DNA from 3 places in the Cedecea sp. genome. Region 1 is predicted to be linked to each of the others. Evidence: predicted binding sites of a transcription regulator. Region 1 holds the regulator's gene; each other region holds the start of a gene.
The links. Region 1 encodes Fur, which represses iron uptake genes when iron is present. Its sites were predicted from a motif close to ATAATAATGAGAACNACTATCAA; they were not measured.
Positions count from the first base shown of each region.

Region 2: a site for Fur is predicted at 7,783-7,805, ahead of feoA (ferrous iron transporter A). Genes of this name have one in related genera too.
Region 3: a site for Fur is predicted at 7,603-7,625, ahead of ftnA (non-heme ferritin). Genes of this name have one in related genera too.

Region 1 covers NZ_DASYBS010000065.1:87,596-97,495, forward strand. Annotated here, with positions in the region: gene kdpE (two-component system response regulator KdpE) at 1-226, shown strand, start outside; gene VGM55_RS11010 (EamA family transporter) at 263-691, shown strand; gene pgm (phosphoglucomutase (alpha-D-glucose-1,6-bisphosphate-dependent)) at 726-2,369, opposite strand; gene seqA (replication initiation negative regulator SeqA) at 2,397-2,945, opposite strand; gene ybfF (esterase) at 3,120-3,896, shown strand; gene ybfE (LexA regulated protein) at 4,029-4,307, shown strand; gene fldA (flavodoxin FldA) at 4,487-5,017, shown strand; gene fur (ferric iron uptake transcriptional regulator) at 5,297-5,743, shown strand; gene chiQ (ChiQ/YbfN family lipoprotein) at 5,843-6,169, opposite strand; gene chiP (chitoporin ChiP) at 6,216-7,622, opposite strand; gene glnS (glutamine--tRNA ligase) at 8,086-9,753, opposite strand.
Region 2 covers NZ_DASYBS010000153.1:56,936-66,835, forward strand. Annotated here, with positions in the region: gene VGM55_RS24545 (DUF4153 domain-containing protein) at 1-228, opposite strand, end outside; gene pckA (phosphoenolpyruvate carboxykinase (ATP)) at 555-2,174, shown strand; gene envZ (two-component system sensor histidine kinase EnvZ) at 2,241-3,590, opposite strand; gene ompR (two-component system response regulator OmpR) at 3,587-4,306, opposite strand; gene greB (transcription elongation factor GreB) at 4,545-5,024, shown strand; gene VGM55_RS24570 (Tex family protein) at 5,136-7,469, shown strand; gene feoA (ferrous iron transporter A) at 7,932-8,156, shown strand; gene feoB (Fe(2+) transporter permease subunit FeoB) at 8,209-9,900, shown strand, end outside.
Region 3 covers NZ_DASYBS010000042.1:59,283-69,182, reverse strand. Annotated here, with positions in the region: gene VGM55_RS06940 (non-heme ferritin-like protein) at 579-1,082, shown strand; gene VGM55_RS06935 (DUF2766 family protein) at 1,184-1,435, opposite strand; partial or broken gene VGM55_RS06930 (ATP-binding cassette domain-containing protein) at 1,618-1,938, opposite strand; gene VGM55_RS06925 (hypothetical protein) at 1,913-2,203, opposite strand; gene VGM55_RS06920 (methyl-accepting chemotaxis protein) at 2,448-3,605, opposite strand; gene yecR (YecR family lipoprotein) at 3,947-4,288, shown strand; gene VGM55_RS06910 (hypothetical protein) at 4,429-5,703, shown strand; gene VGM55_RS06905 (DUF3574 domain-containing protein) at 5,703-6,140, shown strand; gene VGM55_RS06900 (NupC/NupG family nucleoside CNT transporter) at 6,189-7,370, opposite strand; gene ftnA (non-heme ferritin) at 7,719-8,216, shown strand; gene VGM55_RS06890 (UPF0149 family protein) at 8,259-8,834, opposite strand; gene VGM55_RS06885 (alpha/beta hydrolase) at 8,913-9,617, opposite strand; tRNA gene VGM55_RS06880 (tRNA-Leu) at 9,786-9,871, opposite strand; tRNA gene VGM55_RS06875 (tRNA-Cys) at 9,884-9,900, opposite strand, start outside.

The DNA.
Region 1 (9,900 bases):
CCTCACGCCCATTGAGTTCCGCCTGCTGGCCACCCTGCTGAATAACCACGGCAAAGTCCTGACACAGCGCCAGCTCCTGAATCAGGTTTGGGGCCCGAATGCCGTGGAGCACAGCCACTATCTGCGCATTTATATGGGCCACCTGCGCCAGAAGCTGGAAAGCGACCCTGCCCGCCCTCGCCACCTGCTAACCGAAACCGGGATCGGCTACCGTTTTATGCTGTGAAAGAGTAACCTCTTGTCGGTTCAGGAGGAGTCTTTTATGAGCGCATGGTTAGTCTACGCCCTGTTGTCTGCCGCCACGGCAGCGCTGGTCGCTATTTTTGGCAAGGTTGGTTTGCAGCATCTGGATGCCAATACCGCCACGGCCGTTCGTGCCGTGGTCATGGCGTTATTTTTAGTTGGGGTGGTTGTGGTTCAGGGAAAACTGAACCTCATCAGCACCGTGTTTGCCGATAAAAAAGCGCTGCTGTTTATTCTGCTGAGCGGCGTGGCCGGTGCCCTTTCGTGGCTGTTCTACTTTATGGCGATAAAAAGCGGTGAAGTCTCGAAGGTCGCACCTATCGATAAGTTGAGTGTGGTGTTCGCCGTGATTCTGGCGGTCATTCTATTTGGCGAGAAGGTGTCGCTGATTGCCGGGATAGGCGTGGCGCTTATCACCTGCGGCGCGCTGATGGTGGCTTTAGGCTAAAAGAGAAAGGCTCCCGAGGGAGCCTTCTTTTGTTTTACTTCGCGTTCTTCAGCACTTCGCTGACAATCTCTACCGCTTCTTTCTCAATCTGCTCGCGGTGCTCTGCGCCCAGGAAGCTTTCGCAGTAAATTTTGTAGGCGTCTTCGGTGCCGGACGGACGAGCGGCAAACCAGCCGTTCTCGGTCATCACCTTCAGGCCACCGATTGAAGCGCCGTTGCCCGGTGCTGTCGTCAGGCGGGCGGTGATCGGGTCACCTGCCAGCGTGTCTGCACTGACCATTTCTGGCGACAGCTTAGACAGCGCGGCTTTCTGTGCGGAGGTGGCCGGAGCCTGAATACGGTTGTAGCTTGGTGCGCCAAAGCGTGCCGCCAGCTCGTCGTAATGCTGCTGCGGGTTTTTGCCCGTTACGGCGGTGATTTCTGCCGCCAGCAGGCACATGATGATGCCGTCTTTATCGGTCGACCACGGTGTGCCGTTGAAGCGCAGGAACGATGCCCCGGCGCTCTCTTCGCCGCCGAAGCCGAAGCTGCCGTCGAACAGGCCGTCAACAAACCACTTAAAGCCAACCGGGACTTCCACCAGCTTGCGGCCCAGGTCTTCTACCACCCGGTCAATCATCGCGGAGGAGACCAGGGTTTTACCGACGGCCACATCTTTGCCCCACTGTGGACGGTGCTGGAACAGATAGTTAATGGCAACGGCCAGATAATGGTTCGGGTTCATCAGGCCGGCAGGCGTAACGATGCCGTGGCGGTCGTAATCCGGATCGTTTGCAAACGCCAGATCGAATTTGTCGCGCAGCGCCAGCAGGCCAGCCATTGCACATTCGGAGGAGCAGTCCATACGGATTGCGCCGTCTTTATCGAGGTGCATAAAGCGGAAAGTCTGATCGACCTGATCGTTAACGATGGTCAAGTCCAGGTTGTAGTGCTTCGCGATACGGTGCCAGTATTCGATACCGGAGCCGCCGAGTGGGTCAACGCCCAGCTTCAGGCCTGCCTTTTGAATCGCGGCCATATCGACGATATCCACCAGCCCTTCGATGAAAGGCTGCACCAGATCCTGCTCCTGAACGTGGCCGCTTTCCCAGGCTTTATCCAGCGAGATACGCTTAACGCCTTTCAGACCATCGGCCAGCAGCGCGTTAGCGCGATCTTCGACCACTTTGGTGACGTTGGTATCCGCCGGGCCACCGTTTGGCGGGTTGTACTTAATACCCCCGTCGTCCGGCGGGTTATGGGATGGCGTGATAACAATCCCGTCCGCCTGAGCGCCGCCCTTTTGGTTGTGCACCAGAATGGCGTTAGAAACCGCCGGCGTTGGGGTGTAGCCGTTATCCTGCTGCACAATGACGTCCACGCCGTTGGCAGCCAGCACTTCCAGCACGGAGATAAACGCAGGTTCGGACAGCGCGTGGGTATCTTTGCCCACATAGCACGGACCGGTGATCCCATTCTTCGCACGCTCTTCAGCAATAGCTTGCGCAATCGCCAGAATATGAGGTTCGTTAAAGCTATGACGCGCCGCACTGCCGCGGTGGCCGGAAGTCCCGAATTTCACCGCGTGTTCACTATTACCCACCACAGGCTTAAGCACGTAATACTGCGCCGTAAGCTGGGCTACGTTAATCAAATCGCTCTGTTGTGCAGGCTGGCCCGCACGATCGTGGTTAGCCATTGGCTCTTCCTTACTGACGCCAGGTTTTTAAATAGTGCCGCAAACCTTTTCAATCAGCTCCGCAGGGAACTGCATTGACTGCATGATGTGTTCAACCATGCTGCATTTACGACCAGTATTCGTATTGGTGATCACCCAGTATGGGGTGCCCGGAACATGTTTAGGCTTGGTTTGATTGCCGTTTGCCAGCAGCGTTTGCTCATCACCGGCAAAATAGACGCGAGTGCGGCCATGCAGGGATTCAGTCGCTTCGCCGAAGGTTTTCGCGTCCAGCTGATACAGCGTGGACAGCACCATCATAAAGCGGTTTACGGCTTTATTCTGAGCAGCATATTCATCCGAAAGCAGCAGTTCACGAACGGCGCGCACGCGATTACGAGCGGTGTTCGCAGGCTTCTCTTCAACAACGGGAGCCGCAGAGCGCTCAGGCGCAGCGGGTGCAGGAGTGGCTGCTGGTGTTTGCCCGGCGGTAAATTTAAGCATACGCCGTAAAATGTCTGACGCGCTCTCGCCAATGTGCTTAGTCTGACTGGCAATGTAGCGGTAAAGCTCGTCATCAACTTCGATTGTTTTCATCTTAATCCAGTACGATATCTTTTCTGAATACAAGTCGTTGGGAGTATAGGGTCAAATCCCAACAGCGAACAGGAGGGGCGACTCAAAGTCAGAGTAAACTGAATATTTGCCGCACGCCCGCAGGAATGCCAACATGATACCCTAACCAAACGAACCAAAATAAAGAACTTTGCCATGAAATTAAATGCTCGCCTGCAAACTGCGCAACAATCGAATAGCAATTCCCCTATCGTACTGATCCATGGCCTGTTTGGCAGCCTGGATAATCTCGGCGTGCTGGCGCGGGATCTGGGTAAAGATCATACTTTGCTGCAAATAGATCTGCGTAACCACGGGCTGTCTCCGCGCAGCGACGATATGAGCTATGCCGCAATGGCCGGCGACGTTCTGGACACGCTTGATGATTATGGTATCGAGAAAGCCACGTTTATCGGTCACTCTATGGGCGGCAAAGTGGTGATGGCGCTGACGGCTCTTGCCCCCCAGCGCATCGATAAACTGGTGATGATTGATATCGCGCCGGTTAACTATCAGGTTCGCCGTCACGACGAGATTTTTGCGGCGATTCGTGCGGTCACTGAAGCAGGCGTTGAGACTCGCCAGCAGGCGGCGCAGATCATGCGCGAACACGTAGAAGAAGAAGGCGTCATTCAGTTTCTGCTGAAGTCTTTTGCCGACGGCGAGTGGAAGTTCAACGTGCCGGTGCTTTGGCAGCAATACGAAAGTATCGTTGGCTGGCAACCCGTTCCCGCCTGGCAGCATCCCGCCTTATTCATCCGCGGCGGGAACTCGCCGTATGTTGATGAAAGCCACCGCGAGGCGCTTTTAAGTCAGTTCCCGCAGGCTCGTGCGCACGTCATCGCTGGCGCGGGCCACTGGGTTCACGCTGAAAAACCGGAGGCAGTTTTACGCGCAATTCACCGATTTATCGACGCGGAACCGAAAAACTGATTAAAAACAGAACGACCGGCCAGCAGAAGTCGCTAACGCGTTGGCGGGAATGGCGCGCTGATGTATGATGGCGCGCTTAATTGCACCGGCACCCTGCCCCTGCAGCCAGAATTTCCTGTCAGTATCCTAATCATGGCAAAAGAACAAACGGACCGTACTACATTAGATCTGTTCGCGGACGAGCGTCGCCCCGGGCGGCCTAAAACCAATCCGCTCTCGCGCGATGAGCAGCTGCGTATTAATAAACGCAATCAGCTTAAGCGCGACAAAGTGCGTGGTTTGAAGCGAGTTGAGCTAAAACTGAACAATGATGCGGTCGACGCCCTCAACCAGCTTGCCGACGCCCGCAGCATCAGTCGTAGCGAACTGATCGAAGAGATGTTGCTCGAGCAGCTTAAAAAGCTGGGATAGCTCTTTCTGCTGCCCTGCCCGTCATCTGAAATCTCAAAAGGGTGAGCAAAACCATGTTGCAGACTGTGCACCCCGGCGTGATAGCTGTTTCCGCTGGTGGAGCTGTTCTGCTATGATTGCCCTATACGTGGGCATTGAACGGCCAGCATACTATTAAGTTTCAAGAGGTTATTTTACTCATGGCAATCGTAGGCATTTTTTTCGGCAGCGACACCGGTAACACCGAAAATATCGCAAAAATGATTCAAAAACAGCTCGGTAAAGACGTTGCTGAGGTGCATGACATTGCTAAAAGCAGCAAAGAAGATCTCGAAGGTTTCGACATTCTGTTGCTCGGCATCCCAACCTGGTACTACGGCGAAGCGCAGTGCGACTGGGACGATTTCTTCCCGACTCTCGAAGAAGTCGATTTCAACGGTAAGCTGGTTGCGCTGTTCGGCTGTGGTGACCAGGAAGACTACGCGGAATACTTCTGTGATGCGCTGGGTACCATTCGCGATATCATCGAACCGCGCGGCGCCGCTATCGTAGGCCACTGGCCGACCGCGGGCTACCACTTTGAAGCGTCAAAAGGCCTGGCAGACGACGACAACTTTGTCGGTCTGGCCATCGACGAAGACCGCCAGCCGGAACTGACCGCCGAGCGCGTTGAGAAGTGGGTCAAACAGATTTCTGAAGAACTGAATCTGGCCGATATTATTAACGCCTGATTTGCCTGGCGCAAATGCAGCGTTTGCGCCATCTTGATAGCTTGTAGCAATGAAAATAATTGCTACAAGTTTGTAACTTTCTTGTACATCCCTGTACAATGTCTTCCTGACAGCTTGGCTGATAATTACTGTAAATGGCGACGCCGCCACGATTTTTCAGCCTCATTTTGCACCATACTTGCGGTTCCCATTTAGAAGCAGCAGTTCTATAATGAGACGCATTACTCTTTACGCTCACTGCAGTTTGAGCGAATCGTTAAGCAACAGGACACTTTCCGCATGACTGACAACAATACCGCATTAAAGAAGGCCGGCTTGAAAGTCACGCTTCCGCGATTGAAAATCCTCGAAGTGCTGCAAGAGCCGGTAAATCATCACGTCAGCGCGGAAGACTTATATAAACGTCTGATCGACATGGGCGAAGAAATAGGCCTGGCGACGGTCTACCGCGTGCTGAACCAATTTGACGATGCCGGGATCGTGACCCGCCATAATTTTGAAGGCGGCAAGTCCGTTTTCGAGCTGACCCAGCAGCATCACCACGATCACCTTATCTGCCTCGATTGCGGCAAAGTAATCGAGTTCAGCGATGATTCTATTGAATCGCGCCAGCGTGAAATTGCCACACGCCACGGTATCCGCCTGACTAACCACAGTCTCTATCTGTACGGACACTGTGCCGAAGGCGACTGCCGCGAAGACGACACCGCGCACGATCCTAAATAAGTAATCCGCATTAACGAACGCTGCCGAACAGGTGGCGTTTAAAAGCAAAAAACCGGCAGGTTTCCCTTGCCGGTTTTTTTATTGACTGAAAAAACGTAATCAGCTGTTATTCGCGCGAATTTCTTGCCAGATTTTATCGCAGCGAACCTTCGCGGCTTCATCATTCCCGCTCTTTCTTGCCTGAATGCATTTCTGATAATCCAGCACGCTCACGGTCTCTTTTTCAACAAACGCTTTGTGCTGTTTTTCCTGGCGCAGTACGTTCAGCACGCTCTGGCAGGCTTCGATTTTATCCGGGTTGCCTTCTGCGGTATTGATACAAGCGCTGTAAGCCTGCTTCAGATGTGAATCTTCCGGCGGAGCCGGGGGCTGAACGCAGGCGGAGAGCGTGAAAGCCACGGCGGTAACCAGCAGGATTTTTTTCATGTTCAGTTCCTTATAAAAAACGGGCGCTTGCGCGCCCGATTTAGCATTAGAAGATGGTGAACGGAGCAATAACGATAAATTTCACGTCACGCTCGTCCTGGAACATGTTGCCGTAACCACCGCCCCAGCTTGGGATATCGGAGTGGTTGTCGTACTGAGTGAAGTGCAGTTTGAACAGCGTACCTTTCGCACGGCCTTCCTGCACGGTGTACATTGCGTCGAGGCTGTATGAAGACTCTTTGATCTTGTTGGATGCGATATCCTGACGGTTACCGGAAGCATCAAGCGCCCATGTGGCTGGTTTTGCATCCCATGCATAAACATAGGAGCCCCCAACAGCCCAACCCGGCAGATTCCAGTTGCTCAGGTCATACATCGCACCGAAGAACACGGCTTTTTCGCCGTTGGCGTTGAAGTCAGAGCGGTTATCCCACCATACATCGAGACGGCCGTTTGAAGAGGCATAGGTTGGCGTCATACGCTGCAGGAAGTAACCCTGCTGGCCTTCTGCCTTCACCATGGTCCCTTCCAGACGCAGGTCAACCTGGCCAATTTTGTAGCCTAAGGTCAGCGCCTGCAGCCACGCGGTACCGTCATAAATATCGTTGATGGTGTTGTTAGAGGCTTTATCACGGGTGCCGTAGAACTGGTAGCTGGTGCTCAGCGGGCTGCCTGCAACGTCAAATTTGTAGCTCGCTTTCGCGAAGTACTGGTCAACAAAACCTTCAGCCTGACCAAATGCCCCTTCCAGAATCAGGTCATTTTTGAAGTCATATTTCGCGCCGATGGAGTGCAGATAATCAACTTTGGTCTTTTTGTCGTTCTGGTAGAACTTGTCCGTTTCCAGATGCCATGGAGCCTTGTACTCGTTGGTCCACATGTAGGAGAAGCTCAGCGCACCTGCATCGCCATAGTCGAATGCCGCCCCAGCTTCAGCCCCCTGATAGGTACCAGGCATGAAGCTCCAGTGCGGCGCTAACAGCGTTTGGCCGGTTGGCTGGATATAACCCGCACGAGCCCAGACCGGGCCGTACTTAAATTTAGCGGCCGCTTTATAAAGGCTGATGCCGCCTTTATCGCCGGAGTAGTCTTCGCTGTAGCCTTTGTTTTTAGAGGAGAATGCGATTTCGTTTGGGTGGCCGCTGGCGCTGTCTTCGGCCATCTCAATGGCGGTGAAAGCGGCGATATCCAGGCCAAACATGTCGGCTGCGTAGCCGGACTGGAAGTCCAGGTTAGCGTTCCAGGTTGAGTGTGACAGGTTAGTTTTGTACTTACCGTCAGTCACGTCTTTACGGTCACGTTCGCGCTGCCAGTAATAGACGCCACCGGTCAGCGTTGAGTCATCAACAAAGCCCGCAGCGCTAACCTGCGGAGCAACAACAAAACCTGAAAGAGCGGTAACACTTGCAATAGCAAGAGCAAGCGCACTACGTTTGCCACTAAACGTACGCATAGTTAAATTCCTCTTTGACGTAAAAATCATCGTCTGACGTGAAAAGCGTCAATGACGAAAAAAGTAAAATTGCCTAACGGCTAAAAGCGGTTTTTACATTACTCACCCGCATTACTGCTGCTCATAGACTATTTTTCGCGACGCGAATTATCAATGATTTTGTATGAGAGATTTCCTGGAGTATGACAGAGAGCACATAATCTATGTGCATTTGTAACAAAATGACACCGAAGTTTATTAGGCCATAATTCTACTTATTTGGAACACAAAATACTTTTGAGAGCGCTTTCATTATAAGCATCAGAAGATTACGGGAAAAACATGATGTAGCGTGGGGATAAACTCAGGCGTGTGTAAATGAGAATTAATTCGCATCGCGAATGTGTACTACAGGTTAATACCATGTACTAATAAAGAAAAAACGCCGCATTCCGCGGCGTTTTTATCAGGCTATCTACAGTAATTATTCGCCGATTTTAGCCCAGGTATCACGCAGGCCAACGGTGCGGTTAAACACCAATTTTTCGGCCGTCGCATAGCGGCTGTCGAGGCAGAAGTAACCTTCACGCTCGAACTGATAAGCCTTACCTTTTTCTGCGTTCTGCAGGCTTGGCTCAACGAAGCCCTGACGAATAACCAGAGAGTCAGCGTTGATGGTCGACAGGAAGTCCTCCGCAGCACCTGGGTTTGCAACGCTGAACAGGCGGTCATACAGGCGGATTTCAACCGGCAACGCATGTGCGGCGCTCACCCAGTGGATCACGCCTTTAACTTTGCGACCGTCTGCCGGGTCCTTGCTCAGGGTTTCCGGGTCATAGGTGCAGTACAGTTCGGTGATATTGCCTTCCGCATCTTTTTCAACACGCTCGGCTTTGATCACATACGCATTACGCAGGCGAACTTCTTTGCCCAGCACCAGGCGCTTGTACTGCTTGTTTGCTTCTTCGCGGAAGTCAGCCCGATCGATATAGACTTCTCGGCTGAACGGCACTTCACGGCTGCCCATCTCAGGTTTGTTTGGGTGATTCGGCATGGTGACCGTCTCTTCCTCACCCTCAGGGTAGTTAGTGATAATTACCTTTACCGGATCCAGAACGGCCATTGCACGCGGTGCATTCTCGTTGAGATCGTCACGGATGCAGGATTCCAGAGAAGCCATTTCCACGGTGTTGTCTTGCTTGGTCACACCAATGCGCTTACAGAATTCGCGAATAGAAGCTGCGGTGTAACCACGGCGGCGTAGGCCGGAGATAGTCGGCATGCGCGGGTCATCCCAGCCTTCAACAATCTTCTCGGTCACCAGCAGGTTAAGCTTACGCTTGGACATGATGGCGTATTCGAGATTAAGGCGCGAAAACTCGTACTGGCGCGGATGTGCAGGAATAGTAATGTTATCCAGCACCCAGTCATACAGACGACGGTTATCCTGGAATTCCAGGGTACACAGCGAGTGCGTAATGCCTTCCAGCGCATCAGAAATACAGTGGGTGAAGTCGTACATCGGGTAGATGCACCACTTGCTGCCGGTCTGGTGGTGGTCGGCAAACTTAATGCGGTACAGCACCGGATCGCGCATGACGATAAACGGCGAGGCCATATCGATTTTAGCACGCAGGCAGGCGGTACCTTCGGCGAACTCACCGTTGCGCATTTTCTCGAACAGCGCGAGGTTTTCCTCAACGCTACGATCGCGGAACGGGCTGTTTTTGCCAGGTGCAGTCAGGGAGCCACGGTATTCACGAATTTGTTCCGGGCTCAGCTCATCAACATACGCCAGCCCTTTATTAATCAGCTCAACGGCATAGTTAAACAGCTGATCAAAATAGTCGGACGAATAACGCACGTTGCCGGACCAGTGGAAGCCCAGCCATTCAACGTCGTGTTTGATGGACTCTACGTATTCGATGTCTTCTTTTACCGGGTTTGTGTCATCGAAGCGCAGGTTGCACTGCCCCTGGTAGTCCTGGGCAATGCCAAAGTTCAGGCAGATAGACTTTGCGTGGCCGATATGCAGATAGCCATTCGGCTCAGGCGGAAAACGGGTGCAAATACTGGTGTGCTTACCGTTCGCCAGGTCTTCATCAATAATCTGACGAATAAAGTTAGTTGGGCGGGCTTCAGCCTCACTCATCGCGGGTTCCTCAAAGCGTATACCTTAGTTAACGGTGCATGATCTAATAAGCGGCCTCGGGAAACAACCTTTAGTTGCATAAATTAGGGTTATCCATATTTGCCTGGCGACAAGCAATAAAAAAGCGGCTGACGATATACGCCAGCC
Region 2 (9,900 bases), on a different contig from region 1:
AGGGATAAGGACCAGCCCCCAAAAACGCAGGTCAGTAAAACGCACCACGATAAGCGCTACCGCCGTCGCCAGCACTACCGATAGCGAGCGAAGATACAGAGCCTGACTTTCTCCCTGAAGCCATGTACCGCTATCCCATTCGGTGAGATACAGCACCGCGCCTAAAAGAAAACCTATCAGCAGAATGCCCCAGCGGGTTGCTTTAGGTAACGGTTCGGTCACGAACATGGTAGTCATCCCTTATTAGCTGATTTGTGGCTTAGTATCACGGCCGGCTGAGACCTGCAAATGACGATCTTGTTTCATCGCGTTGCGTATGAGAGCGCGTTCACTCACAAAGTTCCCCGTTACTACCCTAATTATTAACATATCCAACATATTTTCCCCGAGCGAAAGCGATTTCCTGCCATACTTTGCCCCCGTTGCGGCAGGCCCCAGGCGTTCCGCGCCCCCCATTTTGGGCTGATGCTTAAATCTATGATAGTGGTCGCGGTTAACAACCCCTAAACAACCCTACAATATCCGGCAGTATAAATTGGCTAAGGAGCAGTGAAATGCGAGTTAAAGGCATAACCCCGCAAGATCTCAAGGCTTATGGTATTCATGACGTCAGTGAAGTCGTCTACAACCCCGATTACGATACCCTTTACCGTGAAGAACTCGACCCGAAGCTCGAAGGTTTTGAGCGTGGCGTGCTCACTAACTTAGGCGCCGTTTCCGTTGATACCGGGATCTTCACCGGCCGCTCGCCAAAAGATAAATACATCGTTCGCGATGACACCACCCGCGACACCCTATGGTGGTCAGACAACGGTAAAGGCAAAAACGACAATAAACCGCTCTCTGAAGAAACCTGGCACGTCCTGAAAGGCCTGGTCACGCAACAGCTTTCCGGCAAACGCCTGTTTATCCTCGATGCCTTCTGCGGCGCCAACGCCGACACCCGCCTTTCTGTACGCTTTATTACCGAAGTCGCCTGGCAGGCTCACTTCGTTAAGAACATGTTTATTCGCCCAACGGACGAAGAGCTGGAAACGTTCGAACCTGATTTTGTGGTGATGAACGGCGCTAAATGCACCAACCCAAACTGGAAAGAACAGGGCCTGAACTCCGAAAACTTCGTGGCGTTTAACCTGACTGAACGTATGCAGCTTATCGGCGGCACCTGGTACGGCGGCGAGATGAAAAAAGGCATGTTCTCCATTATGAACTACCTGTTGCCGCTAAAAGGCATCGCCTCGATGCACTGCTCGGCAAACGTCGGCGAAAAAGGTGATGTGGCAGTGTTCTTCGGCCTTTCAGGCACTGGAAAAACGACGCTGTCTACCGACCCGAAACGTCGCCTGATTGGCGACGATGAGCACGGCTGGGACGACGACGGCGTGTTTAACTTCGAAGGCGGCTGCTACGCCAAAACGATTCGCCTGTCGGAAGACGCGGAACCGGACATCTATCACGCCATCCGTCGTGATGCGCTGCTGGAAAACGTCACCGTCCGTGCCGACGGCACTATCGACTTTGACGATGCCTCAAAAACAGAGAACACCCGCGTCTCGTATCCGATTTACCACATCGACAACATCGTTAAGCCGGTGTCGAAAGCGGGCCACGCGACCAAGGTTATCTTCCTGACCGCGGACGCCTTCGGCGTGCTGCCTCCGGTCTCGCGCCTCACCGCAAACCAGACGCAGTACCACTTCCTCTCCGGCTTCACCGCTAAGCTTGCGGGCACCGAGCGCGGCGTGACCGAGCCAACGCCAACCTTCTCCGCCTGCTTTGGCGCGGCATTCCTTTCGCTGCATCCAACGCAGTATGCAGAAGTACTGGTGAAACGTATGCAGGCTGCCGGGGCGCAGGCTTACCTGGTGAACACCGGCTGGAACGGCACCGGCAAACGTATCTCGATTAAAGATACCCGCGCAATCATCGACGCTATTCTGGACGGCTCGCTGGACGACGCAGAAACCTTTACTCTGCCGATGTTTAACCTCGCGATCCCAACTTCGCTCGCGGGCGTTGATACCCAGATTCTGGATCCGCGTAACACCTACGCCTCTCCGGAGCAGTGGCAGGAAAAAGCTGTACAGCTGGCGAAGCTGTTTGTGGAAAACTTCGAGAAGTACACCGACACCCCAGCAGGTGCGGCACTGGTAGAAGCCGGTCCTAAGCTGTAATCCAGAAAACTAAGGCGAAAAAAAACGAACCTCTCGGGGTTCGTTTTTTATTGGGCTGACGACAACTCAGCTTTCTCGATGCGTCACCACCCGGGTTATCGGCAACGGAAGGTAAGCCCTGATGCGCAGCCCGCCCCGCTCGCTTTTCCCGAGATCCAACATCCCGTTATGGTTGTCTATAATTCGCTGCACAATCGCTAACCCCAGCCCGGTACCGCTGGTACTGCGCGCGCTATCACCGCGAACGAACGGCTGGAACAGATGCTGAAGCTGATCCGGCTCAATGCCCGGGCCATCGTCTTCCACCTGGAACCAGGCGCGGTTTAGTTCGCTACCGCTGCTGACTTTAATCCAGCCATTGCCGTAGCGCGCCGCGTTCACCACCATATTGGCCACCGCACGCTTGATAGAGAGTGGGTGAATATTAAGGCGGATCTCGCCGTCCTTCAGGTCAGTATCGATTTCACGCTCGTAGCCGCTTTCGGCGGCAATCACCTCGCCAAGCACGCTGTTGAGATCCGCCATCTCCAGCGGCATCTCCTGCCCGGTACGCAGATAGTCGATAAACTGCTCGATAATCGCATTACACTCTTCGATATCTTTGTTAATCGACTCGGCCAGATAGCCGTCTTCCTGCCCCATCATTTCGGTTGCCAGGCGAATACGCGTCAGCGGCGTGCGCAGGTCATGGCTTACGCCCGCCATCAGCAGCGTGCGGTCGTCGGCCAGCTGTTTTACGCCCGCGGCCATATGGTTAAAGGCCCGCGTCACCGACCGCACTTCCGAAGCACCATATTCGCGCAGCGGAGGAGGAATGATCCCTTTACCGACCTGCAGCGCAGCGTGCTCCAGGTCGACCAGCGGTCGGTTCTGTATTCGAATAAAGAGCCACGCGCCGCCTATCGCCAATAGCATAATCGCCAGCGTATAGCGGAACAGCGGAGAGAAATCGCCCTGATGTATTTCGGTCAGCGGAACGCGTACCCAGATGTTCGGCGACAGCCAGGTCTTCAGCCACACCACCGGCGAGCTTTTATTTACCTCGACGCGCACTTCGGTTGGCCCGCCAAGCTGCTGCGCCATTTGCTGACTCAGAAACTCGTAGTGCTGCGCCCAGCGCAGACCTGCATCTTCCGCCGCCTCGTTGGAGTAAAGCGAAATACCCAGCTCGCGGTAAATTTCGCGACGAAACGCAGGCGGCACCACAAGTTGGGTGCCATCTTCAAGCTGCAGTTTGTCGGTCATCAGCATCCTGACTTCGTATGCCAGCACCTTATTGAACTGCTGCAGGCTTGGCAAAATCGCGAAATTCAGGACGACAAGATAGGTCGTCACCAGGCTGACGAACAGCAAGGTGACGATCAGCAACAGCGTACGGGCAAACGAGCTTCTTGGTGAGAAGCGAACTCGCCTCATGCCTTAGAACCGTCCGGGACAAAGACGTAGCCAAGACCCCAAACGGTCTGGATATAACGCGGATGCGCCGGGTCCTCTTCCACCATGCGGCGCAGGCGAGAGATTTGTACGTCGATAGAGCGCTCCATCGCGGAGTATTCACGGCCACGCGCCAGGTTCATCAGCTTGTCACGAGAAAGCGGTTCACGCGGGTGGCTAACCAGCGCTTTCAGGACCGCAAACTCACCGCTGGTCAGCGGCATCGGCTCGTCTTCGCGGAACATTTCGCGAGTGCCGAGGTTCAGCTTGAACTTGCCAAACGCGATAACGGCTTCTTCCTGAGACGGCGCGCCCGGCAGTTCGTTAGCCTGGCGACGCAGCACGGCGCGAATACGGGCCAACAGCTCACGTGGGTTAAATGGCTTCGGAATATAGTCATCTGCGCCGATTTCCAGACCGACAATACGGTCGACCTCTTCGCCCTTCGCGGTCACCATGATGATCGGCATTGGGTTACTCTGGCTACGCAGACGACGGCAAATAGAGAGCCCGTCTTCACCTGGCAGCATAAGATCCAGCACCATCAGGTGGAAAGATTCACGTGTCAGCAGGCGATCCATTTGTTCGGCGTTAGCGACGCTGCGAACCTGGAAGCCCTGCTCGGTGAGATAACGCTCTAACAGCGCGCGCAGGCGCATGTCGTCATCGACCACCAGAATTTTATAGTTCTCTTGCATCGTTTGTACTCCCAAAGGCTCGAACAGTTGAGTGTGTATTCTTAAAAAACTGCGCTAATACGACCAGTCAATTCTGGTATACATTCTAGTCGAAATTGTTACAAAGCATATTAAACAGTCGGTTATCAACGTTTTAAATCAAAATTTGGTGACTTGCTTCCCAAAATGCACCGGTTGCATTCTTCATTGAGCATCGGTTTAAATCACACTCTGATTTTACAGGCTGCAGGGTAGAAAGATGAAAACGCCGTTAATCACCCGTGAAGGCTACGAAAAGCTCAAAAAAGAGCTGGATTACCTGTGGCGTGAAGAACGCCCCGAGGTGACCAAAAAAGTGACCTGGGCCGCGAGCCTCGGCGATCGCAGTGAAAACGCCGACTACCAGTACAACAAAAAGCGTCTGCGCGAAATTGACCGCCGGGTTCGCTATATCACTAAATCTCTGGAACGGCTTAAAATTGTCGATTATTCGCCGCAGCAGGAAGGCAAAGTCTTCTTCGGCGCGTGGGTCGAAATAGAAAACGACGACGGCGACCTGCTGCGCTTTCGTATCGTTGGCTATGACGAAATTTTTGGCCGCAAGGACTACATTTCTATCGACTCACCGATGGCACGAGCGCTGCTCAAAAAAGAGGTGGGCGATTTAGCCGTGGTGCAAACGCCAGCGGGAGAGGCGCAGTGGTACGTCAATGAAATTGAGTATCCTAAACCTGAATAATTCGCACAGAACTGTCTGAAACCCAATATCCGGGGGTCGGTGGCTGGCATTTTCATGCCCCGATCCGTATAACTGTTTGCTGAATTTTCCGTACTACACAGATGAAAAGCCATGATGAATGATTCGCTTTGCCGCATTATTGCGGGTGAGCTTCAGGCCAGAAACGAACAGGTAGAAGCTGCCGTTCGCCTGCTGGATGAAGGGAATACCGTGCCGTTTATCGCACGTTATCGTAAGGAAGTCACCGGCGGTCTGGATGACACGCAACTGCGTCAACTGGAGACTCGTCTTAGCTACCTGCGCGAGCTGGAAGAACGCCGCCAGACCATCCTCAAATCCATTGCAGACCAGGGCAAACTGAGCGACGAGCTTGCCGGTGCCATCAACGGCACGCTGAGCAAAACCGAACTCGAAGACCTTTACCTGCCGTATAAACCCAAGCGCCGTACCCGCGGGCAAATCGCCATTGAAGCCGGCCTTGAGCCGCTGGCTGATTTGCTGTGGAACGAGCCTTCACACGACCCTGAGCAGGAAGCTGCTCGCTTCGTGGACGCCGACAAAGGCGTGGCGGACACCAAAGCCGCGCTGGACGGCGCACGCTACATTCTGATGGAGCGCTTCGCTGAAGATGCCGCGCTGCTGGCGAAAGTGCGTGACTATTTATGGAAGAATGCACACCTGGTTTCTGCCGTGGTAAGCGGTAAAGAGGAAGAAGGCGCAAAATTCCGCGACTACTTTGCCCACCACGAAGCCATTGCGACCGTCCCTTCCCACCGCGCGCTGGCGATGTTCCGCGGGCGTAACGAAGGAGTATTACAGCTATCGCTGAATGCTGACCCGCAGTTCGATGAGCCACCGCGTGAGAGCTATTGCGAACAGCTGATTACCAAACATTTGGATCTTCGCCTGAACAATGCGCCTGCCGATAGCTGGTGTAAAGCCGTCGTCAGTTGGACCTGGCGCATCAAAGTGCTGATGCACCTTGAAACCGAGCTGATGGGCACGGTACGCGAGCGCGCGGAAGACGAAGCGATTAACGTCTTCGCCCGCAACCTTCATGACCTGTTGATGGCGGCTCCGGCTGGCCTGCGTGCCACAATGGGCCTCGATCCGGGCCTGCGTACCGGCGTGAAGGTCGCAGTAGTTGACGCCACCGGCAAGCTGGTTGCTACCGATACCATTTATCCGCATACCGGCCAGGCGGCAAAAGCCGCTATCGCCGTTGCTGCGCTTTGCGAAAAGCATAACGTCGAGCTGGTTGCCATTGGCAACGGCACCGCGTCCCGTGAAACCGAGCGTTTCTTCCTCGACGTACAGAAGCAGTTCCCGAAAGTCACGGCACAAAAGGTCATCGTCAGCGAAGCGGGCGCGTCCGTCTATTCAGCTTCCGAGCTGGCGGCGCTGGAGTTTCCTGACCTGGATGTTTCTATCCGCGGTGCAGTTTCGATCGCTCGCCGCCTGCAGGATCCGCTGGCCGAGCTGGTGAAAATCGATCCGAAATCTATCGGCGTCGGCCAGTATCAGCATGACGTCAGCCAGGCTCAGCTGGCGAAAAAGCTCGATGCGGTAGTGGAAGACTGCGTAAACGCCGTTGGCGTGGATCTGAACACGGCTTCCGTGCCGCTGCTGACGCGCGTTGCCGGCCTGACCCGCATGATGGCGCAGAATATCGTCAGCTGGCGTGACGAGAATGGCCGCTTCCAGAATCGCCAGCAGCTGCTGAAAGTTAGCCGTCTGGGGCCAAAAGCCTTCGAGCAGTGCGCGGGCTTCCTGCGTATTAACCACGGCGATAACCCGCTGGATGCCTCAACCGTTCACCCGGAAGCCTATCCGGTGGTCGAACGCATCCTGGCCGCAACCCAGCAGGCGCTGCAGGACCTGATGGGCAACAGCAGCGAGCTGCGCGATCTGAAAGCCAGCCAGTTTACCGATGAGCGTTTCGGGGTCCCGACCGTGACGGACATTATTAAAGAGCTGGAAAAGCCGGGTCGCGACCCGCGCCCTGAGTTTAAAACCGCGCAGTTTGCCGAAGGCGTGGAAACCATGAACGACCTGACGCCGGGCATGGTGCTGGAAGGGGCGGTGACCAACGTCACCAACTTCGGTGCGTTTGTGGATATCGGCGTACATCAGGATGGGCTGGTTCACATCTCGTCCCTGTCGGACAAATTCATCGACGATCCGCACAAAGTGGTGAAAGCGGGCGATATCGTGAAGGTCAAAGTGCTTGAGGTTGACCTGCAGCGCAAACGCATCGCCTTAACCATGCGCCTCGACGAACAGCCGGGCGAAAGCGGCAGCCGCCGGAACAGCGGTGGTAATACCCCTCGTGAGCAAAAAGGCAGACCTGCTGCACCGCAAAAACCGCGCGGGCGTGACAACGCCAGCGGTGGAAATAGCGCCATGATGGACGCCCTGGCCGCCGCTATGGGTAAGAAGCGCTAATTCTCTTTCCTCTCCCTTCGGGGAGAGGAATTATTCTTGCGCTCACGCCGTTGTGCAAAAAAATAAACTAAGTTTGATTTAAATCAATTTTCAATAAATACCCTTCAGCGAAACCAGTAATTATCACCGATGCAACATTAGTGATACCTGAATAACATTAAAATAATAAACACCTTCACGTCATTTTATATAAATCAATATTATTCATGACGTTACAAAAAATCGCCAACAACACACGGTGATAAATAAAATCCCCACATCTGAAAAAAAGTGCCAGAACGCAATAATTCAGGCAGAAAAATAAATATTGTGGGCGGTAACCATTCTCATTATCATTGCATTGAACGTTATTTCTTCTCTTTCTTCCGACCGCTTAATTGGTTTTCGTTATGCGTCTCTTCTCGCTTATGGAAACGATCATTCAGTCAGCGTCAATGCAGAGCCCAGCTCTAAGTAGGTCCTATGCAATTCATACCGAATAGCGCGTGGAAAATTACCGGCTTCGCCAGTGAAATTAGTCCGGCTTACCGCCAAAAATTATTGTCTCTCGGCATGCTGCCGGGTTCTTCATTCAACGTAGTCCGCGTGGCTCCGCTCGGCGACCCTATTCATATCGAAACGCGCCGCGTTAGCCTGGTATTGCGTAAGAAAGACCTCGCGCTGGTGAATGTTGAAGCCGTTGCTTAACGGCGGGTGAGCGTACGCGCTTTTTGCAAACTCAACGAAGTCCACGAATAAAATGAAAAACTTAACCATAGGTTTAATCGGCAATCCTAACTCAGGTAAAACCACGCTATTCAATCAGTTGACGGGTGCCCGCCAGCGCGTGGGAAACTGGGCTGGCGTAACCGTAGAACGCAAAGAAGGTCAGTTTTCCACGCTTGAGCATCAGGTGACGCTGGTTGATCTACCCGGCACCTATTCGCTCACCACTATTTCGTCGCAGACTTCGCTCGATGAGCAAATCGCCTGCCACTACATCCTCAGCGGTGATGCTGACCTGCTTATCAACGTGGTTGATGCTTCCAACCTTGAACGCAACCTCTACCTGACGCTGCAGCTGCTGGAGCTGGGCATTCCGTGCGTGGTTGCGCTGAACATGCTCGATATCGCCGAAAAGCAGGCTATCCGCATCGACATCGACGCGCTTGCCGCCCGCCTGGGCTGCCCGGTCGTGCCGCTGGTTTCTACTCGCGGACGGGGAATAGAGAGCCTGAAGCTCGCCATTGACCGCAAACAACCCAACCAAAGAAGCGAACTGGTTCACTATCCGCAGGTTTTACTGCAGGAAGCGGATAAACTGGCAACGGCTATGCCACAGGAGATGCCGGTTAAGCAACGCCGCTGGCTGGCGCTGCAGATGCTGGAAGGTGACATCTACAGCCTGGCTTATGCGGGCGATGCCTCTGACGGGCTGAATGCCGCTCGCGCCCGCCTGGCGGACACCGTTGACGACCCTGCCCTGTTGATTGCCGATGCACGCTACCAAAGTATTGCCTCCGTCTGTGACGCAGTCAGCAACAGCATGACCGCCGAGCCGAACCACCTGACGGTGGCGATGGATAAAATCATCCTCAACCGCTACCTCGGCCTGCCGATATTTATGCTGGTGATGTACCTGATGTTCCTGCTGGCGATTAACATCGGCGGGGCGCTGCAGCCTATTTTTGACGCCGGCTCGGTGGCGATATTCATTCACGGTATTCAGTGGCTTGGCTATACGCTGCACTTCCCCGACTGGCTGACCATTTTCCTTGCCCAGGGCATCGGCGGCGGGATCAATACCGTGCTGCCGCTGGTCCCACAAATCGGTATGATGTACCTGTTCCTGTCGTTCCTCGAAGACTCCGGTTATATGGCTCGCGCCGCCTTCGTGATGGACCGCCTGATGCAGTCCTTAGGGCTGCCGGGTAAATCCTTCGTACCGCTGATCGTGGGCTTTGGATGCAACGTGCCTTCGGTCATGGGGGCCCGTACCCTCGATGCTCCACGCGAACGGTTGATGACCATCATGATGGCGCCGTTTATGTCCTGCGGCGCACGGCTGGCGATTTTTGCGGTCTTTGCCGCCGCGTTCTTCGGTCAGCAGGGCGCGCTTGTCGTGTTCTCGCTCTACATCCTCGGCATCGTGATGGCTATTCTTACCGGCCTGATGCTGAAACACACCATCATGCGCGGCGAAGCCTCACCGTTCGTGATGGAGCTACCGGTTTACCACGTTCCCCATCTCAAGAGCCTGCTCCTGCAGACCTGGCAGCGTCTGAAAGGTTTCGTGCTGCGTGCGGGTAAAGTGATTGTTATTGTGAGTATCTTCATTGGCGCACTGAACAGCTTCTCCTTTAGCGGCAAGGCGGTAAATAACATTAATGACTCAGCGCTGGCCTCCGTTAGCCGCGTATTGACCCCTCTGCTCAAGCCGATTGGCGTCCAC
Region 3 (9,900 bases), on a different contig from region 1:
CGCGCAGTAAAGCGCCAACGCGCCCCCTTCGTGGTCATAAGGATTTACGATAAGCGTAAAAATCAATTCATTAGCGGTAACGGCACATTTTGCAGTCCTGAACCGACCATAACCGTTCTATTTTTATGCTTCTCGCGCGTCAGTACACAAAGACTGGCGGCGGCAAGCCGACGGTTACTTTCCCTCTGATGGAGAGATTTCTTGCTTGCAACGCAAATGATGAAATGGCTCCAGTATTCCCTTGAAGGGTAAATATGATCTCATTCGGCGTTAGTGGAAAATGAAAATGTTTAACCATAAGACAAAAAATGATTAACATAGACATTTATATGACCGGGATTAGTGACATATTTGATACTGGCCAAAAAAGGGGAGCACGTATCGCACGAAAGATATATTCTATATCAAATACAGCAAGTTACAGATCACCACATAAAATTCAGCATTTATTTATCTTTCTCATTAAAAAAAATCAAAGAAGCGAAAATAACAATAATTAGGACTTTTCTCTTATTGAATTGCAGCGTATGTTTATTTTATCTCTTCGTGAAATCGCTCCTGGAAATAAGGATATTAATATGCCTGTGGCAAGCATGATCCAGAAACTTAATGCGCAAATTAATCGTGAGTTCTATGCGTCTCATTTGTGCCTGCATCTGAGTGCGTGGTGCGCGCAACAGAGCCTGACCGGTAGCGCGAATTTTTTACGCAGCCAGGCACAGAACAACGTCACGCACATGATGCGGGTATTCAATTTTATGAAGCAGTCCGGCGGCATGCCAAGCGTCGGCACTATGCCCCCGCCTGAGTGTCATTGTATGACCCTTGAAGAGCTGTTTCAGCAAATGCTGGATGATTACCACCTTCGGCATCAAACGCTGGCAAACCTTCAAGAAGAAGCCAGGGCGATAAACGCAGGTAAGGTGGTAAATTTCCTGGTGGCATTAAGTGAAGAGCAGGATCGCGATGGCGAACGTTTGCAGACGATTCTTGAAGAGGTGCGCAACGCTAAAAAAGCGGGCCTGTGCATGAGCCAAACCGACAGACATCTGCTGGACTTTGTTGAGCGCCAGTACCATTGATCCGCGCCCCTTTTCGATAAAATTCACCCGGCAGCCGCCGGATGAATTTTATTCCCCTGTCTCCACGACAAGTCACCGTTGTCTCGCAATGGAAAGACGGCTTAGTGCGCCTCTTTCTGCTGAGTAAATTTCAGCTCAATCAGGGCTATCGCCTTTTGAATCGCGCGGCGCGTTACCGGATCAACGGCGGCAGGATGGCTGGTAAAGTCGATGGTTTTCAGCTGTTCTGACATCTTTTCACGGACTTCAACCGGCGCAATCACATCAATCACGTCGAGAATTTGTTTAATCACCAGCTGGCACGCCACGACGTCAGAAACCAGTTCCTGATCGGCAGAGAGTTGTTCGGCCATTTTAATCTCCTGTTTTATTTGCGCGATAGTCTACCCGTCCGCCTCGGCGCGAGGCAACAGAACATTCAGCGGAACGCCCATAAGGCTCCTTTTCAACGATAAAACGGGAGCAACAGCCCCCTGGATTTACTTCTCAAACTGCCAGCAGGCCACGCGGTGCCCCGGTGAAATCTCCTGCATTAGAGGGGACTGCTGATGGGATGTGCCGGTTCACTGTACAGCGTCCCGGCCGGTGCCTCCTCAACCAGCGTGCCCAGATACATCACCCCAATACGGTCAGAAATATGGCGAACCATAGACAAGTCATGAGCAATAAACAGATAAGTCAGCCCCAGAGCCTGCTGCAGATCCTGCAAAATATTTACGACCTGAGCCTGCACCGACACATCAAGCGCGGTCGTTGGCTCGTCGGCTATCAGCAAAGACGGATGACACGACAGCGCGATGGCAATCATCACCCGCTGGCGCATCCCGCCGCTAAACTCGTGCGGATATTGATGCAAGGTCCCACTCAATTTTATCGCCGTTGTAGCTATACAGCGTAGAGTACAACGCCTGCATAATGGTCAACGTAGTCCGATCGCTGGCGTACAACGGGTTCATTGCCAGCGGATCGCCGGACGTGATACCGATAATCAGGTTGCCGCCCTGTTTGGTTTCTTTTGCCGGTGCAGATGCTGCAGCGGTCTCTTTTTTGGCGTCATCACAGCCGCTTAATGCCAGGGCCAGCGCGGCGACCAGCGCAGACAATACCAGAGGTTTACGCATTGCTTCAGGAACGCCTTGCTCAATAAGAGCCCGCATAGTGCGACACTCGCAATCGCTTATAAATGTTCATAAAAAAGCATAATCTTAGCTGAAATCTGACTAACCGTGTGTCGTCAAAGTCTGCGGGCCGAAAGGCGTATTATTTACCCCCTGTGCATCACATAATTTTTCCGTCTCCGCCGTATTCTGGCGTAAAAAAAGCAGCCTTTCGGCTGCCCAGTTCAGCGTTAGCGATTTATCGGTTTCAGCGTGTGATGCTCCCCAGGCGGAACATCGCCACCACATCATGCAGGTGGTGTGCCTGCTTTTCCAACTCACCGGACGACAGCACGGATTTCTGCACCAGGTTCACGTTTTGCTGCGTTACGCTGTCCATCTCCCTGACGGCTACGCCAACCTGACCAATCCCCTGGCTTTGCTCAACGGACGCGCTGGCAATCTCGCCCATAATATCGTTGACCTGCTTCACGGCTTTGAGGATCTCATCCATGGCTTCACCCGCCTTTTTCACCTGCTGTGAACCAATATGAATATTGCTAACCGACTCGTTCAGTAAGGTTTCAATCTCCTTTGCTGCCCCGGCACTCCGGCTCGCCAGGTTGCGCACTTCACTGGCCACCACGGCAAACCCCTTCCCCTGCTCCCCTGCTCTCGCGGCTTCCACCGCGGCGTTCAGCGCCAGAATATTGGTCTGAAACGCAATGCTGTTAATCACCGTCGTGATATCAACAATTTTGTTCGCGCTGCTGGCAATAACATCCATTGTCTTCACCACCTGCTTCACCGAGGCTCCCCCGTTAACCGCCGTGTTAGTAGCGTTTTGCGCGAGATGGCTGGCGTGGTTGGCATTGTCGGCGTTTAACTTCACGGTGCTATTAAGCTGCTCCATGCTGGCGCTGGTTTGTTCCAGCGCGGCGGCTTGCTGCTCAGAGCGAGATGACAGATCGGTATTGACCCCGGACACTTCCGTTGCGTTAGCGCGAATAGCATCGGCGCTATCGCGAATGCTGCTGACCGCCTTTTCCCAGTTATCCTGCATTTTCTGAATCGGCGGAACCATCAGGCCAATACAGTTACGGCCTAAATCCGGTAGCGTCGCGGCAAGTTCGCCGCGCGCCAGGACGTGCATATGGTTGCGGATTGTATTCACCGGCTTCACCAGGCAGAACCACAGATAGCGCTCGGTGAAGAGAGCAATCGCAACGCTGATAGCGATTGAAAACATGAGCATAAACTGAGCCGTGCTTATCCACTCAGACTGGCTAGAACTAAGCGTGAGCTGTTGCTTCAGGTTGTGCAGCAGCCAAAGCGTGCCCCCCGCCACGCTCGTCCATGCAAGGCTTGAAAAGATCTGTATCAGCACCACCATTGCGCGGATTTTGATATTACGAAGTACATTCATCTGTCTGATTCCCCGGTCAAAAGTAAAAGGCACGTCCTGTGCTATTTCAAACGGTGCACGTCCTGATTTATCCACTTGTATGTCTGCATAAGTGAAATTAAATCGCGCCGTAGCGCTATTGTCGGCACGTTTCAGCAAAACTTGACGCGCATTCGATCAAAAAATCGCCACGCGTTTTATGGTGAATTTCCGTTAGGTAAAATGCATTCATGTCGTAATTTGAATTAAGGCTTATTTAAAATTCGAAATTTACGAAATCCGCTGCCCTTTGTATTGAATACGCTTTTCTGCAGGCCGCGCGTGCTACCATGTCAGCGGTTAAGCACGAGGTATAAATAAAGATGAAGCGCATTTATCTGGCCGCTACCGCCCTGTTACTTGGCGGATGTACAGTAAGTAAAACGCCTGTACCGCTCAATGCCAACGAGCCTTCCGGTGTCGTTCGCCTTGCCTATAACCTGCCACCGCTGCAGACGGCCAAAGTGGACAAATTCCTCGCGCAGTCGACGGCCACTCGCCAGTGCCAACAGTGGGGATATGCCAGTGCCTTGCCCTATGGCAGCGACATAAAAACCTGTACAACCTATAGCGGCAGCCTGTGCCTGAATACCCAGGTTGTACTGGAGTATCAGTGCCGCGGAGTCAGCGGGCCACAATATGCTGGTGTCACCAGTAACTGGTAATTCCGGCAATTTCATCTATGTTGATTGCATCTGGTTAAAGAGAGTCCTGCCGCCAATGTAATGCGTTCCTGACGATAAATATCTCGCGCCGCCGTTTCCAGAACGGCGGCTTGACTCTATTTGTTAATCAGGAACCTATCATGATCCTTTTATTGCTGCGCACCCTGCGCCAGCACCGCTGGTTCACGCTACTCGGGCTTGCACTGCTGTTTTCCTCCATGGGCAACGGCCTGACTTATGTCCTGGTCTTTAGCCAGCTGTTAAATAGCCATGCTACCCCCACCTGGCTTTCTCTTGCTTATGTTCTCGCGCTGGCTCCCGGCTTGCCCGCAAGCTTTCTTGGCGTGTGGCTGCTGCGCCGATGGCCTGCATTCTCTGTTCTACTCCTGGGTGAAACACTCGGTCTGGCAGGCCTGATTCTTCCGTTCCAGGCGCTGCAGGGCGATCATCCAACATTGCTGCTGTTAAGCCAGGCCGCGGCGGCTTTTAGCACGGGTATGACGGTGCCGGTACTCAGTCAGCTCTTTAAGCAAGGGTTATCAGAAGACCTGATGCCCGCTGCCGCAGGTATTGAAACGCTGGTTTTTGCGGCTAACGTCATTTTTGGCGTAGGGGCAGGCACTCTGCTGTATGGCCACGTCAGCCTCTGGCTGCTGCTTTTTCTGGATGCGCTCAGCTTCGTGGCCGCGATAGCTTTGCTATGGCGTGCCGCCACCTTCTTTATTTTGCAAGGTGAAGAAGAACCAACCTATATCGACAATGAGAGGTTTAGCTGGCGTAGATTGACGCCGCAGCAAAAACGTAGCCTGCTACTGCTGCCCAGCCTGGCGCTGGTCGGGGCGCCGGTAATGGCTTTGCTTCCCGCCCTGGCTCCCGCTCTGCCCGGCAATAATACGGACAACGGGCTGATACTGCTTTTTGCCCGCAGCGTTGGCCAACTTTTAGCGCCCCTGGTACTTAGCGAGAGACAGGTGCGCTATCGCGCCAGCGCCACTCTCCCCTTAACGATAGCACTGCTGCTCTTCACGCTCTGCTATTTCGCCGTGGCGCAGTCCGGTAGCCTGTGGATTGCGGTACCGCTTATTGTCATCGCCCATCTGTTCAGCAACTGGTTCTATCTGGTGGCAACGCTCAACGTCATGGACAGTTTCCCCTCGCGCCACGTTGGCCCGGCAATCGCCTCAAGCTGGCGATTACAGCTTGGCATCACGCTGCTCGTGCCGCTGATAACCGGCGGGATTGCCGACAACTTCCCGGCGCAGTGGGTACTTCTGGGAAGCGGGATGAGCGGGATTATTCTTGCCCTGTTGATGCTGGGTGACTTGCGAAAATTATGGAATTGTAATTTGATAGCGCGTCGGAATAATTCCGCGCTTAATTTTAATAATGATGATGACAGTAAGACAGGTGGATAATGGTATTTTATAAAGCAACACTTGCAGGGGCATTAGCCCTGGTACTGGCGGGCTGTGTCGCGCCGGCTAAAACAACAACGGCGGTTACCGCACCGGCTAAGCAGTGCCAGGTTGGCGACCCGATGACGCAAACCACGCTCTACTTTGGCATCAGCCGTCCGTCAGGCGCGGAAATCACCGCCAATGAATGGCGTAGCTTTGTCGATAAAGACGTGACCCCACGCTTCCGTGAAGGGCTGACCGAATACGACGCAAAAGGCCAGTGGCTGAATGCGAAGGGCGAAGTCACCCACGAACCGAGCAAGGCGATTATGCTGATCCGCGGTAGCGACGCTGAGAGTAGCAAGAAAGTCGACGAACTGCGTGCTATCTATAAAACCCGCTTTGCGCAGGAATCCGTCATGCGCGTTGACCAGCCGGTCTGCGCGGCATTCTGATAAAGCAGCGTTAAGAAAACGGCGGGGAAACCCGCCGTTTTTGTTTTTTTACAGTACTAACCCGGCAAACGCCGCCGACAGCAGACTGACCAGCGTCGCCCCGTACACCAGGCGAAGACCAAAGCGAGACACCACGTTCCCCTGCTTTTCATTCAGTCCCTTAATGGCGCCAGCAACAATGCCGATTGAGGCAAAGTTAGCAAACGACACCAGGAATACCGACAAGATCCCGAGACCGCGCGGTGACAGCGTTGCCATGATTTTTTGCAGCTCAATCATTGCCACAAACTCGTTGGCGACAAGCTTGGTTGCCATAATACCGGCCGCCTTCAGCGCATCCGCCGGAGGAATACCCACCAGCCAGGCAAACGGATAGAACACGTAACCGAGAATTTGCTGGAAGCTCAGGCCGAAGATCGTGGCAAACAGTGCGTTGATGGCGCTGATGAGGGCAATAAAACCAATCAGCATCGCCAGGATAATCATCGCGACTTTGAAACCCGCCAGAATGTATTCGCCCAGCATTTCAAAGAAGCTCTGCGACTCGTGCAGCTTCTCTAATTTAATTTCTGGCTCAGCGCCCGGACGAGTCGGGTTAATGATCGACAGGATAATGAAGGTACTGAACATATTCAGAATAAGCGCAGCCACCACATATTTGGGTTCCAGCATCGTCATGTAGGCGCCTACAATCGACAGCGAAACGGTAGACATCGCCGTCGCAGCCATGGTGAACAGGCGGCGGGAACTGAGGTCACCCAATACGCCTTTGTAGGCAATAAAGTTTTCAGACTGCCCCAGAATCAGCGAGCTAACAGCGTTAAACGACTCAAGCTTACCCATGCCGTTCACTTTGGAAAGCGACGTACCGACGATACGAATAACGATCGGCAAAATACGGAAGTGCTGGAGAATACCGATAAGCGCCGAGATAAAAATTATCGGGCACAGTACGCCAAGGAAGATAAAGGCCAGACCCGCCTTACTCATTCCGCCAAAGACGAAATCACTGCCCTGCCCGGCAAAGGTCAGAAGGTGACCAAAGAAACCAGAGACACCATTAATCACCCACAGCCCGCTGTCGGAATGCAGGAAGAAGAAGGCCAGCAGGCCCTCAATAACGATAAGTTGTAACAAATAGCGGATACGGATGGTTTTGCGGTCAAAGCTCACCAGCCACGCCAGTCCCATAATGACAACAAGTGCGAGTAGAAAATGAAGAATATTCATGTGCAATCTAATTTTGAAAGAAACGTATTTAGCCACAGCTACTGCGTCAGGTAAATGGCGCCTATAAGAATATTTAGCCATAAGTTTTTCCAATGGCAACATAAGCTTACCGTTAGCATGGTTACTATTTCAATCAAAAATATTCGCGTTTTATTACCGCCAACCAGGCCCATTAAATAGAAAAGCGGAACAAGATTAATTCTCATTATTAATTTATGTTGTCATAAATAAAATAATAGTAACAACCATTCTCATTACACTAATATAATTAACAATTCCTTTGCATTCAGAAAAATAAATAATTAAAGTAGCGCCATATTAACGCCCCCCAAAATTATGGAGCCTGTGATGCTGAAGACGGAAATGATTGAAAAACTGAACGAGCAGATGAACCTTGAACTCTACTCCTCCTTGCTCTACCAGCAGATGAGCGCCTGGTGCAGCTATCACAGCTTCGAAGGGGCAGCCGCTTTCCTGCGTCGCCATGCCCAGGAAGAGATGGAGCACATGCAGCGCCTGTTTGCTTACTTAAATGATACCGGGAGCATGCCGCGTATTAACGCTATCCCGTCTCCTTATTTAGAGTACGCTTCGCTGGATGATTTATTTAAAGCGACCTACGAGCATGAACAATTAATTACTCGTCAGATTAATGAACTGGCGCACTCTGCAATGACCTCGCAGGATTATCCAACCTTTAATTTCCTGCAGTGGTATGTTGCCGAGCAACATGAAGAAGAAAAACTGTTTAAATCCGTACTGGATAAACTTAGCCTGGTGGGCAAAAGCGGCGAAGGCCTGTACTTCGTCGATAAAGAGCTGGCAACCCTGGATACCCAGGCTTAATTGCTCTCAGTCAGCAGGCCATTGCGGCCTGCTGCTTTCATTTTAGTGCAGCGCCCCGCCGTCACGCTGACTATGCCAGTAACCGTATAGATCCAGTGCCGCAGGTTTAATGGCCTCAATGCTCCCCCAGAATGCTTCCGGCGACATGCTTTCAAATTTCGCCTGATTTTCTTCAAGCCCGTGCAACGCAATCGCAGCCAGCGCCGGTTGCAGCGCAGACGGCAACGCAGGCCACTCCTCAAGAGCTACGCCACGCATATAGCCGTAGCACCACTCTTCAACGATAGTGATTTCGCGGTTATCCACTTCACGGGTGCCGAACAGCGGTTCAAACTGCTCAGGGTACTCCGCGAGGCGTTCGGCAATATCATTCATATGCTGGAATACCAGTACGCTAAACCGGGTGAGCGCTTCTTTGGTCTCCCACTCGGGTTCAACATCCCCGCCCCATACGGCGCGCAGCACGGTGGCAGGCTCGGTCACTTTTGGCCCGGAGAGAATAGCCGTGAGTAGTCCGTCCAGCTCAGCCACATCAATCACTGAATGGTCCGTGCCATATTTCATCAGCACATCATCAAGCCATACAATTTCATCTTCGTTCAGCGGTCCCTGGGTCATCAGCGGGCTCCTCATATCGCGTTTTTTTTTAAAATGTAGCGTATTGTACCCGTTCCGGCTCCGAAGAGTTATGCCGCATTACGAATCAGACAGGCATTCCGTCAGTAATTGACAAGTCTTGTCGTAGAGCCGCCTGTTATGCTGCAATTCCTGCCATACGCTGTTGTGACCGGCATTTGGGATAGTCAGCAACGCTTTATTTATCTGACTGGAAGCCGAATCATAAAGCCGCCCGGGGATCCCGGCGGGGATCACTTGATCCTCAGCGGCGGCAATCACCAAAGCATTCCCGCTAAATTCAGAGATAATCTGCCACGCATCACTCTCCGCCCAGCTCAGCGGCTTGCGGATAATCGCAGAAAATTCAGGCCCAAAATTTACCCGATATGCCGAAGGATGATACACGCCGGGTACCATCAGGACCAATGAGCGCAGGGGTACGGAGCGGCTTAGCTGCAAAGCGTTATATGCCCCCATGCTCACGCCCATACATCCCGTTAACCGGGAGCCCAGATGTCTGGCGATTGCCTCTGCCTGCCCGGTGCGGCTGGCCAGCGAAGAGTGAGAAAGTTCCCCGCCGGTTTCCCCGTGCCCTATGCAATCAAACGCCGTGCTGCCAAAGCCCAGTTCAGCCAGTAAGTTGCGATAACGCAGGCCTGCCTCACGGTCTTTTGCCCCTCCGTGGATCATCAGCACGTGTCCTTTGCTGCCGAAGATGCTGTCAGCATAAAGCCTGTGGCCCTGAAAACTGACGTCAAAATAGTGTCGTGAAGAGATGTTCATATTCACCTGAGCGTGGTGCTAATCGATGGCTCAGCATGGCATTCTTTTAGGGGAACAGGCAAAGGACGAAGGCGTAAATTTCTGGAAGGCAAATAGCAGGCAATAAAAAACCACCCGAAGGTGGTTTACACGACACTGCTTATCATTGATTTTATTCTTTTATTCCCATGGTACCCGGAGCGGGACTTGAACCCGCACAGCCATAAGCCGAGGGATTTTAAATCCCTTGTGTCTACCGATTTCACCATCCGGGCTCGGGAAGAAATTGGAGGCGCGTTCCGGA